Regions from separate parts of the Mesorhizobium sanjuanii genome, predicted to be linked through region 2. Evidence: predicted binding sites of a transcription regulator. Region 2 holds the regulator's gene; the other holds the start of a gene.

Region 1 (5,333 bases), on a different contig from region 2:
CTTTGTTGCAGCTGAAGCAGAACACCTCCTCGTTCCGACGATTGCGACTCTTGCCTCGCGTGCCGGCCTCGACGTGGCTTGCATCGGGCACGCCCTCATTAAGCCGGAAGATACGTCCATCTATGTTCCACCTTGCTGGCTGCGTGGCCCGGGCTTCATCAAGATCCCCAGCGATGGGAGTACGCCGTCACTGCTGAAGATAAAGGATCCACGCGGCCGACTGGGGGCCATCCCGCTGCCCTCTTATGTACCTGAATTCAGCGGGCCGGACGGCGTATCCAGCATTACGAGGACGCTTATCGGTGACCAGCTTACGATCGCCGCGGCCGCCAGCCTGCTCGAGTCAGAAGAGGCACCTGATCTTCTCATTACGGAGATCAATGCCACGGACGCCTTCCAGCATGACTTCGGCTATGGGAGCGACGAAGCTCATTTCGCGATCGCTTTCGCGGATTCTCTCGTTGGTCGTTGTTTGGATAGTCTGCGCCGGGCAGGTCGGCGTGATGATTACACGATTGCGATCGTCAGCGATCATGGCCACCGTAACATCAAAACATCAATCTTGCCGGACCTGATCATTCCGGGAAAGGTGTGGCAGTCCGAAGGTGCGACGCTGCACGTTTTGGTTGAAAGCGATATGGACCGCCGAGAGGTAACCATGAAATTGCTCCGGTATGGCGCAGAGGTCTGGAATGGCGATCATCTGCCAATTGAACTCCGCAACAGAATTGCCACTTTCACGGCGCCGCCAGAATGTGATTTCGAAGAGACCCCGGCAGACCATCCGGCAGACCAACCGGTCGGCTGTCCGAAATACAAATCTACCCATGGTTTTCGACCTGGCTCTGCTGCGGATGATCGTGTTTGCATTATTTCCGGGCCGGCTGTTCCGAATGAGGTCGCGGAAGGGGCTGAAGCGACGCGCTTAACTCCAACGCTTTCATGCGTCCTTGGACTGCCCGGCGATACATTTTCCGATTGCCCGCTTTTCCGATAATACACAGTGAGCAGTTATACCGCTCCAGGAGACGATATTGATTCGAATCGAAAAGAAAATGGTGATCAATGAAGCGTTGGGAACTGGTTCGGTCCGCTCTACTCAATGATATTGATGCGGGAGCCTTCCAGGATGGCCGCCTGCCTGGCGATTTTGTCTTGGCAGACCGATTTGGCGTCAATCGGCATACCGTGCGCAATGCCATCAAGGCTTTGGAATCTGAAGGCGCCTTGCGAGTTCAGCATGGTGTCGGAACCTTTGTTGCTGATGATTTCGTTTCACACAAACTGAACAGCGATCCCAGGTTCACTTATAAGCTCCTTGGTCAGAACAAGTCCGTGAAGCGGGAGATACTGTCGATCAACGAAACTTCTGTCGAACCTGATATTGCAAGTCATTTGAACATCGCTCCCTCAGCACTGGTTACCGAGGTCAGGTCGACCTCGTTCATCAATGATTGGCCTTTGGCGACCGGAACGAGCTACTATCCGGCAGCGCGCGTTCCTGGCCTCGCCACCGCATTCGAGGGAATGAACTCTCCCACTGCCGCCTTGAAGCGCTGCGGCATCGCGGAATATAAGCGGAAATGGACACGGATCACGGCCCGAAGACCTAGCTCGCAAGAAGCGCAGCTCCTGCGAATATCTTCGTCCAGCCCGGTACTTTTTGAGACCAATGTCGACGTAACGCCGGATGGGTTACCGATCAAATACGCTTTCAGCGTCATACGAAGCGACCGGTACGAATATCTTATTGAAACGAACGAATAAGCACGAAGAGTCGCGTGTGAACACGGCGGCTTATTCGCCGAGACCACCTCTGGCGGATCAGGCGGCCCTCTGCCAGTCGGGATCGCAATAATACTTGATGGGCCGATGCCCTGTCATCAAATCGTTGCAAAAAGGAACTATCTCTATCCGAAGATACCTAGACATCTAGGCATCAATGTCCAACACCCTGATGAGCCCGGACCTGAGCCGGGCGTTTAATCGAAGCGGCGAACACCGGTGCGGATTGAAGTTGTAAAGCGGCAGCGATGGATGGCGGTTCTCGCGCGAGCCCGATGCGATGAACTTGAGCGGGCCTGGGACAACCTGGCCATCCAGCCGCAATTTGATTGGCTTCGCCGACCGGAAACCGGCCTCGTGCTTGTGCGTGGACGCGCCGGGGGTACGGGCGCCCTATTCAACCTTGGTGAGGTCACGATGACCCGATGTGCCGTTAGGTTGGCCGATGGCATGACGGGCTTCGCCTTCGTCCTCGGGCGCGACCAGCGTCATGCACAACTGGCGGCAGTTTTCGATGCGCTGTTGCAAGGAACAGATGACAGTGCGAGCGGCGTACTTCGGTTCGTTACCGAATTTGGAATCGCGCAATCCGCCCGCCGTGAGATCAAGAGCCGCAAAGCGGCTTCGACTAAGGTCCACTTTTTCGCAATGGCTCGAGGCATGAGTCCGGAATGATCAGCGTTTTGGATACTGCCGGGCTTGAGCCCGGATTCGCAAATCCTGTCTTCGATAGCCAGGACACATTCCGCCGTGTGTTAGATGCGTATGCATATGTCGGCAGGCCGCAAACGCTGGTCTCTGCCACTGCGGCAGTCGGTCCCCTTGATCCGGCGACCGCCGCCGTCTGCCTCACGCTTGCGGATTGCGAAACACCGGTCTGGCTCGATTCCCGGTCGAATCTACCTTCGGTTCGCAAGTACCTTGGGTTTCACTGCGGGGTGCCGTTTGTGGACAGCGTTGAAAGATCGACATTTGCCATTGTGGCGAATCCGATGACGATGCCGCGCTTGGCCGAGTTCAATCCCGGAACAGAATTGGAGCCTCAGGCCTCGACGACGATTGTTGTTCAGGTGCCATCTCTAAACGGCGGTCCGCCCGTTCGGTGGCGTGGGCCGGGCATCCAGCGCGAAGTTTCGGTGGACGTTGATGGGCTTGCATCCTGGTTTTGGGAGGACTGGAAGCTCAATCATGAGCTTTATCCGAGTGGAGTCGATGTTCTCTTTACGTCCGGAAATGCAATCATCGCTCTTCCTCGCAGCATCTCCGGGGAGATCTAGATGGCCTATGTTGCCGTAAAAGGTGGGGAGGAGGCTATCCTCAACTCACATGGTTTGGTTGCGGAGGATCGGCGGGGAGACCCAGCAGTTCCCGAACTCACGGTCCGGCAGATTGCCGAGCAGTTCGGTCTTGCTGTCGACCGAGTGATGTGTGAGGGCTCTGTCTACGATAGAGAGCTTGCGGCATTGGCATTGAAACAAGCCCAAGGCGACGCCGTTGAGGCGATCTTCCTTCTCCGGGCGTTTCGCACGACTCTACCGCGCTTGGCAGTGTCAAACGCGCTCGATACAGCCCGGATGGCCATTCAGCGACGTGTCTCAGCAACCTTCAAGGACATTCCCGGAGGGCAGATACTCGGTTCGACCTATGAGTACACACATAGGCTGCTTGATTTTGATCACCTCGATATTGTTGATTGCGACAAGCCGAAAGCGAAGGTCGCGGATGATCCGCTGGATCCAACTTTTCCGCGTGCCTTCGACAGCATTTCCGACGAAGACCTGATTGAAGCCGAGTTGCCGGAACCCGATCAGTCACCTGTTTTCGATCTCACCCGAGATCCTCTTGCCATGCCCGCCGGTCGCGATCAGCGCTTGCAAAATCTGGCCCGTGGCGATGAGGGATTTGTCGTGGGTTTGGCGTATTCAGCGCTGCGTGGCTATGGCGCTGCCCATCCCTACGTAGGGGAAACAAGGGTTGGGGACGTTACGATAGAAATCCTACCCGAGGAATTGGGCTTTTCTGTTTCTATTGGCGATATCATCGTCACGGAATGCCAGATGCTGGATTTCTTCGGGGGCTCGGAAGACGAGCCTGCGCGCTTCACCCGCGGATATGGTCTCTCATTTGGAAAGAGTGAGCGCAAGGCGATGGCAATGGCAATCGTTGACCGATCGTTGCGCTGTCGGGAATACGGCGAGGAAGCAAAATACCCTGTTCAGGATGAAGAGTTCGTTCTGTCCCATACCGACAATCTCGAGGCGGCCGGTTTCGTCTCGCATCTCACTTTGCCTCACTATGTCGATTTCCAGGGCGACCTGCAATTCATAAGACAGTTGCGGGAGGAGCATAACCGCCGCCTTTCAAGCAAGGAGGCCGCGGAATGACGGGACCTCATGGCAACGCAGCCGGCCGCAGCTTCCGCCAACCCTACAATTTTGCGTATCTGGACGAACAGTCCAAAAGGATGATCCGGCGATGCATTTTGAAGTCCATGGCCGTTCCAGGCCTTCAGGTTCCGTTTGGCAGCCGCGAAATGCCGCTGGCCTACGGGTGGGGGACCGGCGGCATTCAAGTCACAGCCAGTGTCATTGGACCAAACGACACGCTGAAGGTGATTGACCAGGGCGCGGACGACGCAACGAATGCTGTCTCCATCCGGCGATTTTTCAAGCGTGTGGCCGGCATCGCTACGACCGAAATAACCGAGGCTGCCACAATCATTCAAACACGTCATCGGGTGCCCGAAACGCCTCTCAAGGAGGGACAAATTATCGTCTACCAAGTGCCGTCGCCCGAACCGTTGCGCCGGCTGGAACCGAGGGACTCCGAAACCCGTAAGATGCATGCTTATGCAGAATATGGTCTGATGAGTGTCGAGCTTTACGAAGATATCGCGCGCTTTGGTCATATTGCGACGACCAACAGCTATCCAGTTATGACAAACGGGCGATATTTGATGTCGCCCTCACCTATTCCCAAATTTGACAACCCGAAGATAGCGAACAATCCAGCCATTCAGCTTTTCGGCGCGGGCCGTGAAAAGCGGATTTACGCCGTCCCCCCCTACACACAGGTGCAGAGCCTGGATTTCGAAGACCATCCGTTTCGTGTGCAGCGATGGAGGCAATGCTGCTCCCTTTGTGGGGCGACTGACAGTTATCTCGATGAGATCGTGATGAGTGACAAGGGTCGGCGGATGTTCGTTTGCTCGGACACCGACTACTGCACTACTCGCCGGGACCATGGTCACCTTGGACCGGATCGTGGCGATCCCGCCGACATCGAATTGCTCTTACCCTCGAAAATCGCAACGGGATCGGAATCACGATGAGAGCAGCGGCTCAGTTCCAGCCCGCCCGCCGCCAGCCGCTGCTTTCCGTCCGGCAGCTCACGAAAATGTATGGAAAGACGGTAGGCTGCCGGGACCTTTCGTTCGATCTCTTTCCAGGGGAAATCATCGCGATCGTCGGGGAATCCGGATCCGGAAAGTCGACGTTGCTCAGCTGCCTGTCGGGACGTTTGATGCCTGATCAGGGTTCCGTCATTTA
Region 2 (5,333 bases):
AGAGAAGCGACGGTGCGGCGCTTCGCCCTCACGGATACCATCTTCCGGACGGCCACGCGCTTTTCAGCCATCCTCGTTCTGCTTATTCTCGGCGGCGTTGCCGTCTCGCTGTTCGCCGGCTCATGGCAGGCGCTGTCGACCTTCGGTTTCTCCTTCCTCACGACCGAGTCCTGGAATCCGGTCACCGAGAAATTCGGCGCGCTCGCGCCGATCTATGGCACCATCATCACTTCCGCCATCGCCATCCTGATCGCAGTCCCGATCGGCATCGGCATCGCAGTCTTCCTTACCGAGCTTTGCCCGCGCCCACTCAGGCGCCCCATCGGCATCGCCGTCGAGCTGCTAGCCGGCATTCCCAGTATCATCTACGGCATCTGGGGTCTGTTCGTCTTCGCGCCCTTCCTGCAGACCACCGTGCAACCTTTCGTCATCGACCTGTTCAAGAACATTCCGGGACTGAGCAGTCTGTTTGCCGGCCCGCCCTATGGCATCGGCATGCTGACCTCGGCGCTGATCCTCGCCATCATGGTTCTGCCCTTCATCACCTCGATCACCAAGGACGTCTTCGATACGGTCCCCTCGGTGCTGAAGGAATCGGCCTATGGCATCGGCTGCACGACCTGGGAAGTGACGCGCCGCGTCGTCATCCCCTATACCCGTGTCGGCATCATGGGCGGCGTCATGCTGGGGCTTGGCCGCGCACTCGGCGAAACGATGGCGGTGACTTTCGTCATCGGCAACGCGCACCGCATCAGCGCCTCGCTGTTCGCGCCGGGCACGACGATCTCGGCAACCATCGCCAATGAATTCACCGAGGCCGATGGCGAACTCTACACCTCTTCGCTGGTGGCGCTCGGCCTGATCCTGTTCGTCATCACCCTCGTGATCCTAGCCATCGCCCGCTATATGCTGATGCGGATCGACGCCCGCACGGGAGCCTGACCGATGTCGACAGCCGAATCGCTTCACCAAAGCCGCAAGCGCAAGAATGCCGTGATGATGACGCTGTGCGTCGCAGCGGCCGGTATCGGACTTGCATGGCTGGCGCTGATTCTCGGCGCCCTCCTCTACAAGGGCGTCTCGGGCCTTTCGCTTTCGGTGTTCACTGAAATGACGCCGCCGCCCGGCGAAGCCGGCGGCCTGCTCAACGCCATTGCCGGAAGTCTAATAATGACGATTATCGCGGTCATTGTCGGCACGCCGATCGGTGTGTTGGCCGGCACCTACATGGCCGAGTACGGGCGTTTTTCAAAACTCACCACGATTGTTCGCTTTATCAATGACATCCTGCTTTCGGCGCCGTCGATCATCGTTGGCCTGTTCGTCTACGAACTGCTTGTCCGACCGATGGGCCATTTCTCGGCAATCGCCGGCGCCTTCGCGCTGGCCATCCTGGTCATTCCCGTCGTCGTTCGCACCACCGAGGACATGCTGACGCTGGTGCCGAACTCATTGCGCGAGGCCGGCACCGCGATCGGTGCGCCGCGATGGATCGTGATCAAGTCGGTCGCTTATCGCGCCGCGCTTTCGGGCATCGTCACTGGCATATTGTTGGCCATCGCCCGCATCTCTGGCGAAACAGCCCCACTTTTGTTTACCGCGTTGAACAACCAGTTCTGGAGCGGCAACCTCAACGCGCCGATGGCCAGCCTGCCGGTGACCATCTTCCAGTTCGCCCTCAGCCCGTACGAGGAATGGCAGCAACTGGCGTGGACCGGTGCACTCATAATCACCTTGACCGTGCTTGGGCTGAGCATCTTCGCCCGAAGCCTTACCGGACGCAGAGAGGACAGATGAAACCGATGTTGTCCACCGATTTGAACATGGCCGAGTCGGTCACCGAGAAGACGAAGATCGAGGTCAAGAACCTCAACTTCTACTACGGCGAGAGCAAGGCGCTGAAGGATATCAGCCTGTCGCTGCGCGAGCGCAGCGTCACCGCCTTCATCGGGCCTTCGGGCTGCGGGAAGTCGACGCTGCTGCGCGTCTTCAATCGCATCTACGAACTCTACCCGAAGCAGCGCGCCGAGGGACAGGTGCTGCTCGATGGCAAGAATATTCTTGACCGCTCGCAGGATCTCAACCTGTTGCGCACCAAGATCGGCATGGTGTTCCAGAAGCCGACGCCGTTTCCGATGTCTATCTATGAGAATATTGCCTTCGGCGTCAGGCTCTACGAAAAGCTCGGCAAGGGCGAGATGGACGGCCGTGTCGAACAGGCATTGAAGCGCGCCGCGCTGTGGACCGAGGTCAAGGACAAGCTCAACGCCAGCGGCCTCAGCCTCTCCGGCGGCCAGCAGCAGAGGCTCTGCATCGCCCGCACCGTGGCGGTGAAGCCGGAAGTGATCCTGCTCGACGAGCCGGCTTCGGCGCTCGATCCGCTGTCGACGGCCAAGATCGAGGAACTGATCGACGAGTTGCAGGCCGATTATACGATCGTCATCGTTACCCACAACATGCAGCAGGCCGCCCGCGTCTCCAAGCAGACGGCCTTCATGTATCTCGGCGAATTGGTAGAGTTCGACGCCACGGAGAAGATCTTCACGTCGCCCCGTGAGAAGCGCACCCAGGACTACATCACCGGCCGTTTCGGCTGAGCGTTCCGACAACGCATAGAAGGGCAAGATCATGGGCGAACATACAGTCGCGTCTTTCGATGAGGATCTGGAGCAGATCAGCAAGCTGATCAGCGATATGGGCGATCTCGCCGGCTCGATGGTCGGCGGCGCCACCAAGGCTTTGCTCAATTCCGACAATGCGCTGGCGCAGCGGGTGGTTTCCGACGACGTCATCATGGATGCGCGCCAGCGCGAGCTGGACGACCGCGCCATCACGCTGATCGCCAAGCGCCAGCCGATGGCCAATGATCTGCGTGCCGTGGTCGGCTCGATCCGCATGGCCGGCGACCTCGAGCGCATCGGCGACCTTGCCAAGAACATCGCCAAGCGAGTCGGCACGGTTGGCCTCAGTGTCACGCCGCGCGACCTGTCGCATTCCATCGACGCGATGGCACAGCTGGTGCTGATCCAGGTGCAAGGCGTGATCGAGGAATATGCCGCAAGGGACGCGGCGGCACTCGCCAAGCTCAGAAACGAGGACGAGCGCATCGACGTCAAATACACTTCGGTCTTTCGCGAACTCTTGACCTACATGATGGAGGATCCGCGCAACATCACCGCCTGCACGCATCTCCTGTTTTGCGCCAAGAATCTCGAGCGCATCGGCGACCACGTCACCAACATCGCCGAGAACGCCTACTACGTGCTGACCGGCTCGCAACTGCCCGCCAATCGTCCGAAGCAGGACGAGACGGCGATGTCGGCGCCGGCGGCATGACAGGGGCGACGGGTTAATGATCGCGCCACGCATCATGGTGGTGGAGGACGAGGAGCCATTGGGGGTACTGCTCCGCTACAACCTCGAATCCGAAGGCTACCAGGTCGAGGTGGTGACGCGCGGCGACGAAGCCGAGATCCGGCTGCAGGAGAACGTGCCCGATCTCCTGGTGCTCGACTGGATGGTGCCGGCGGTTTCGGGCATCGAGCTCTGCCGGCGCCTTCGGATGCGTCCGGAAACCGAGCGGCTGCCGATCATCATGCTGACGGCGCGCGGCGAGGAGAGCGACCGGGTCCGCGGCCTCTCCACCGGCGCCGACGACTATCTGGTCAAGCCGTTCTCGACGCCGGAATTCATGGCCAGGATCAAGGCGCTGCTGCGCCGCGCCAAGCCGGAAGTCCTGTCCAGCGTGCTGAAGGTTGGCGACATCGTGCTCGACCGCGAATCGCACCGGGTCTATCGCAAGAAGAGCGAGATCCGGCTCGGACCGACCGAATTCCGCCTTCTCGAATTCATGATGCGGCACCCTGGCCGTGTCTTCTCGCGCAGCCAGTTGCTCGACAATGTCTGGGGCGAGACGATCTACATCGACGAGCGCACGGTCGACGTGCATGTCGGGCGATTGCGCAAGGCGGTCAACAACGGCCGCATGCCCGATGTCATCCGCACCATCCGTGGCGCCGGCTACGCGATCAGGGAAGATTAGAGCTTGTTCCATCCCGATGATCGGGAAGGCTCCAAGGTCAAAACTCAATCAGCAGGCCTATGGCGGCGAACGGGCCGCATCCGGACCGGCAACTGACGATCCCGACTGTGAGGTAGCTGCCGTTCCGCTCCTAGCCGGATATCAGGCCAGCAGGACCGCGATCGCGCGCGAGGCTTAGACAGATTGCGAGATTGCGCTACTTAATGCGTCAGACCTCGTCGGACTGTCTGCGTCAGGAGGATAGCGTGAAGTCAGAGACAGTAAGAGTTGCGTCCGCTGCCGATGAAAATCCGGTGGTCGATACGGTCGTGCTGGCGTTTGCGGCGGACCCTATGGCGCGATGGACTTGGCCTCATTCGCACCAGTTCCTTGCGGCCCTGCCTCGGATGGTTCGTGCGCTCGGAGGCGCTGCATTCTCTTGCGGAAGCGCCTTTTGCACCGCGGACTACGCTGGTGCGGCGCTGTGGCTGCCGCCTGGGGTGCACCCTGACGAGAAAGAGCTTGGTGCGCTCCTCCAGAGCACAGTTGCGCCCTCTCTGGCCGGCGAAACCGCGGCTGTATTTGAGAAAATGGCCACCTACCATCCGACCGAACCGCATTGGTTCCTGCCCCTGATCGGTGTCGACCCCGCGCACCAAGGCGAAGGTCACGGCAAAGCCCTGATGGCGTACGCACTCGCACGGTGCGATCGCGATCACGCGCCTGCTTATCTGGAATCCTCGAATCCGCGCAACATTCCGTTTTACCGCCGGCACGGCTTCGAACCGCTCGGCGCCATCCAGGTCGGTTCGTCGCCGACAGTCGTCCCGATGCTGCGAGGACCGCGTTGAGTCGTGGAAGGTCCGCGGAAGCGGATCTATCCCGGCGCGATCGATCGTTATTCGCACGGGTTCCGCTACGGGCATACGCCCGCTACGGGCATACGCCCGCTACGTCTGGGCAATTGGCGTGTGATAGGCGGTGATCCACCGTGCCGGTTGGTCTTCCGTCGCGTTGCGCACACGAGGTCAGCTTATTGCCTCCAATTCCCAGGGACGCGTCACTGGACGCGCCTCGCTACAGCACGAGTATGGTGGCCAGCCCCAGCATCAGGCCCATGCCTACAATATCGGTCAAGGTGGTGAGGAAGATCGCCGAAGCGACCGCCGGGTCAGCGCCGACCCGGCGCAGGCCCAACGGGATCAGCACGCCGGAGATTCCGGACATGAGGCACGATCCGGACATGGCAAGCAGGATCACAAGTGCCAGCATGGGCGCTTGGGCCGCCGACTCAGGTTGCCTCGAGGCGTAG

What was found. Region 2 encodes PhoB, which activates phosphate uptake and scavenging genes when phosphate is short. Its sites were predicted from a motif close to TGTCATNNANCTGTCAT; they were not measured.
Region 1: the regulator PhoB is predicted to act here: its motif matches at 1,879-1,895, upstream of phnG (phosphonate C-P lyase system protein PhnG).

Annotation. Positions count from the first base shown of each region.
Region 1 covers NZ_NWQG01000104.1:53,116-58,448, forward strand. Annotated here, with positions in the region: gene CN311_RS16995 (alkaline phosphatase family protein) at 1-997, shown strand, start outside; gene phnF (phosphonate metabolism transcriptional regulator PhnF) at 1,066-1,767, shown strand; gene phnG (phosphonate C-P lyase system protein PhnG) at 2,038-2,460, shown strand; gene phnH (phosphonate C-P lyase system protein PhnH) at 2,457-3,062, shown strand; gene CN311_RS17015 (carbon-phosphorus lyase complex subunit) at 3,063-4,169, shown strand; gene CN311_RS17020 (alpha-D-ribose 1-methylphosphonate 5-phosphate C-P-lyase PhnJ) at 4,166-5,116, shown strand; gene phnK (phosphonate C-P lyase system protein PhnK) at 5,113-5,333, shown strand, end outside.
Region 2 covers NZ_NWQG01000017.1:11,265-16,597, forward strand. Annotated here, with positions in the region: gene pstC (phosphate ABC transporter permease subunit PstC) at 1-942, shown strand, start outside; gene pstA (phosphate ABC transporter permease PstA) at 946-1,797, shown strand; gene pstB (phosphate ABC transporter ATP-binding protein PstB) at 1,794-2,597, shown strand; gene phoU (phosphate signaling complex protein PhoU) at 2,629-3,336, shown strand; gene phoB (phosphate regulon transcriptional regulator PhoB) at 3,353-4,042, shown strand; gene CN311_RS03760 (GNAT family N-acetyltransferase) at 4,288-4,872, shown strand; gene CN311_RS03765 (magnesium transporter) at 5,099-5,333, opposite strand, start outside.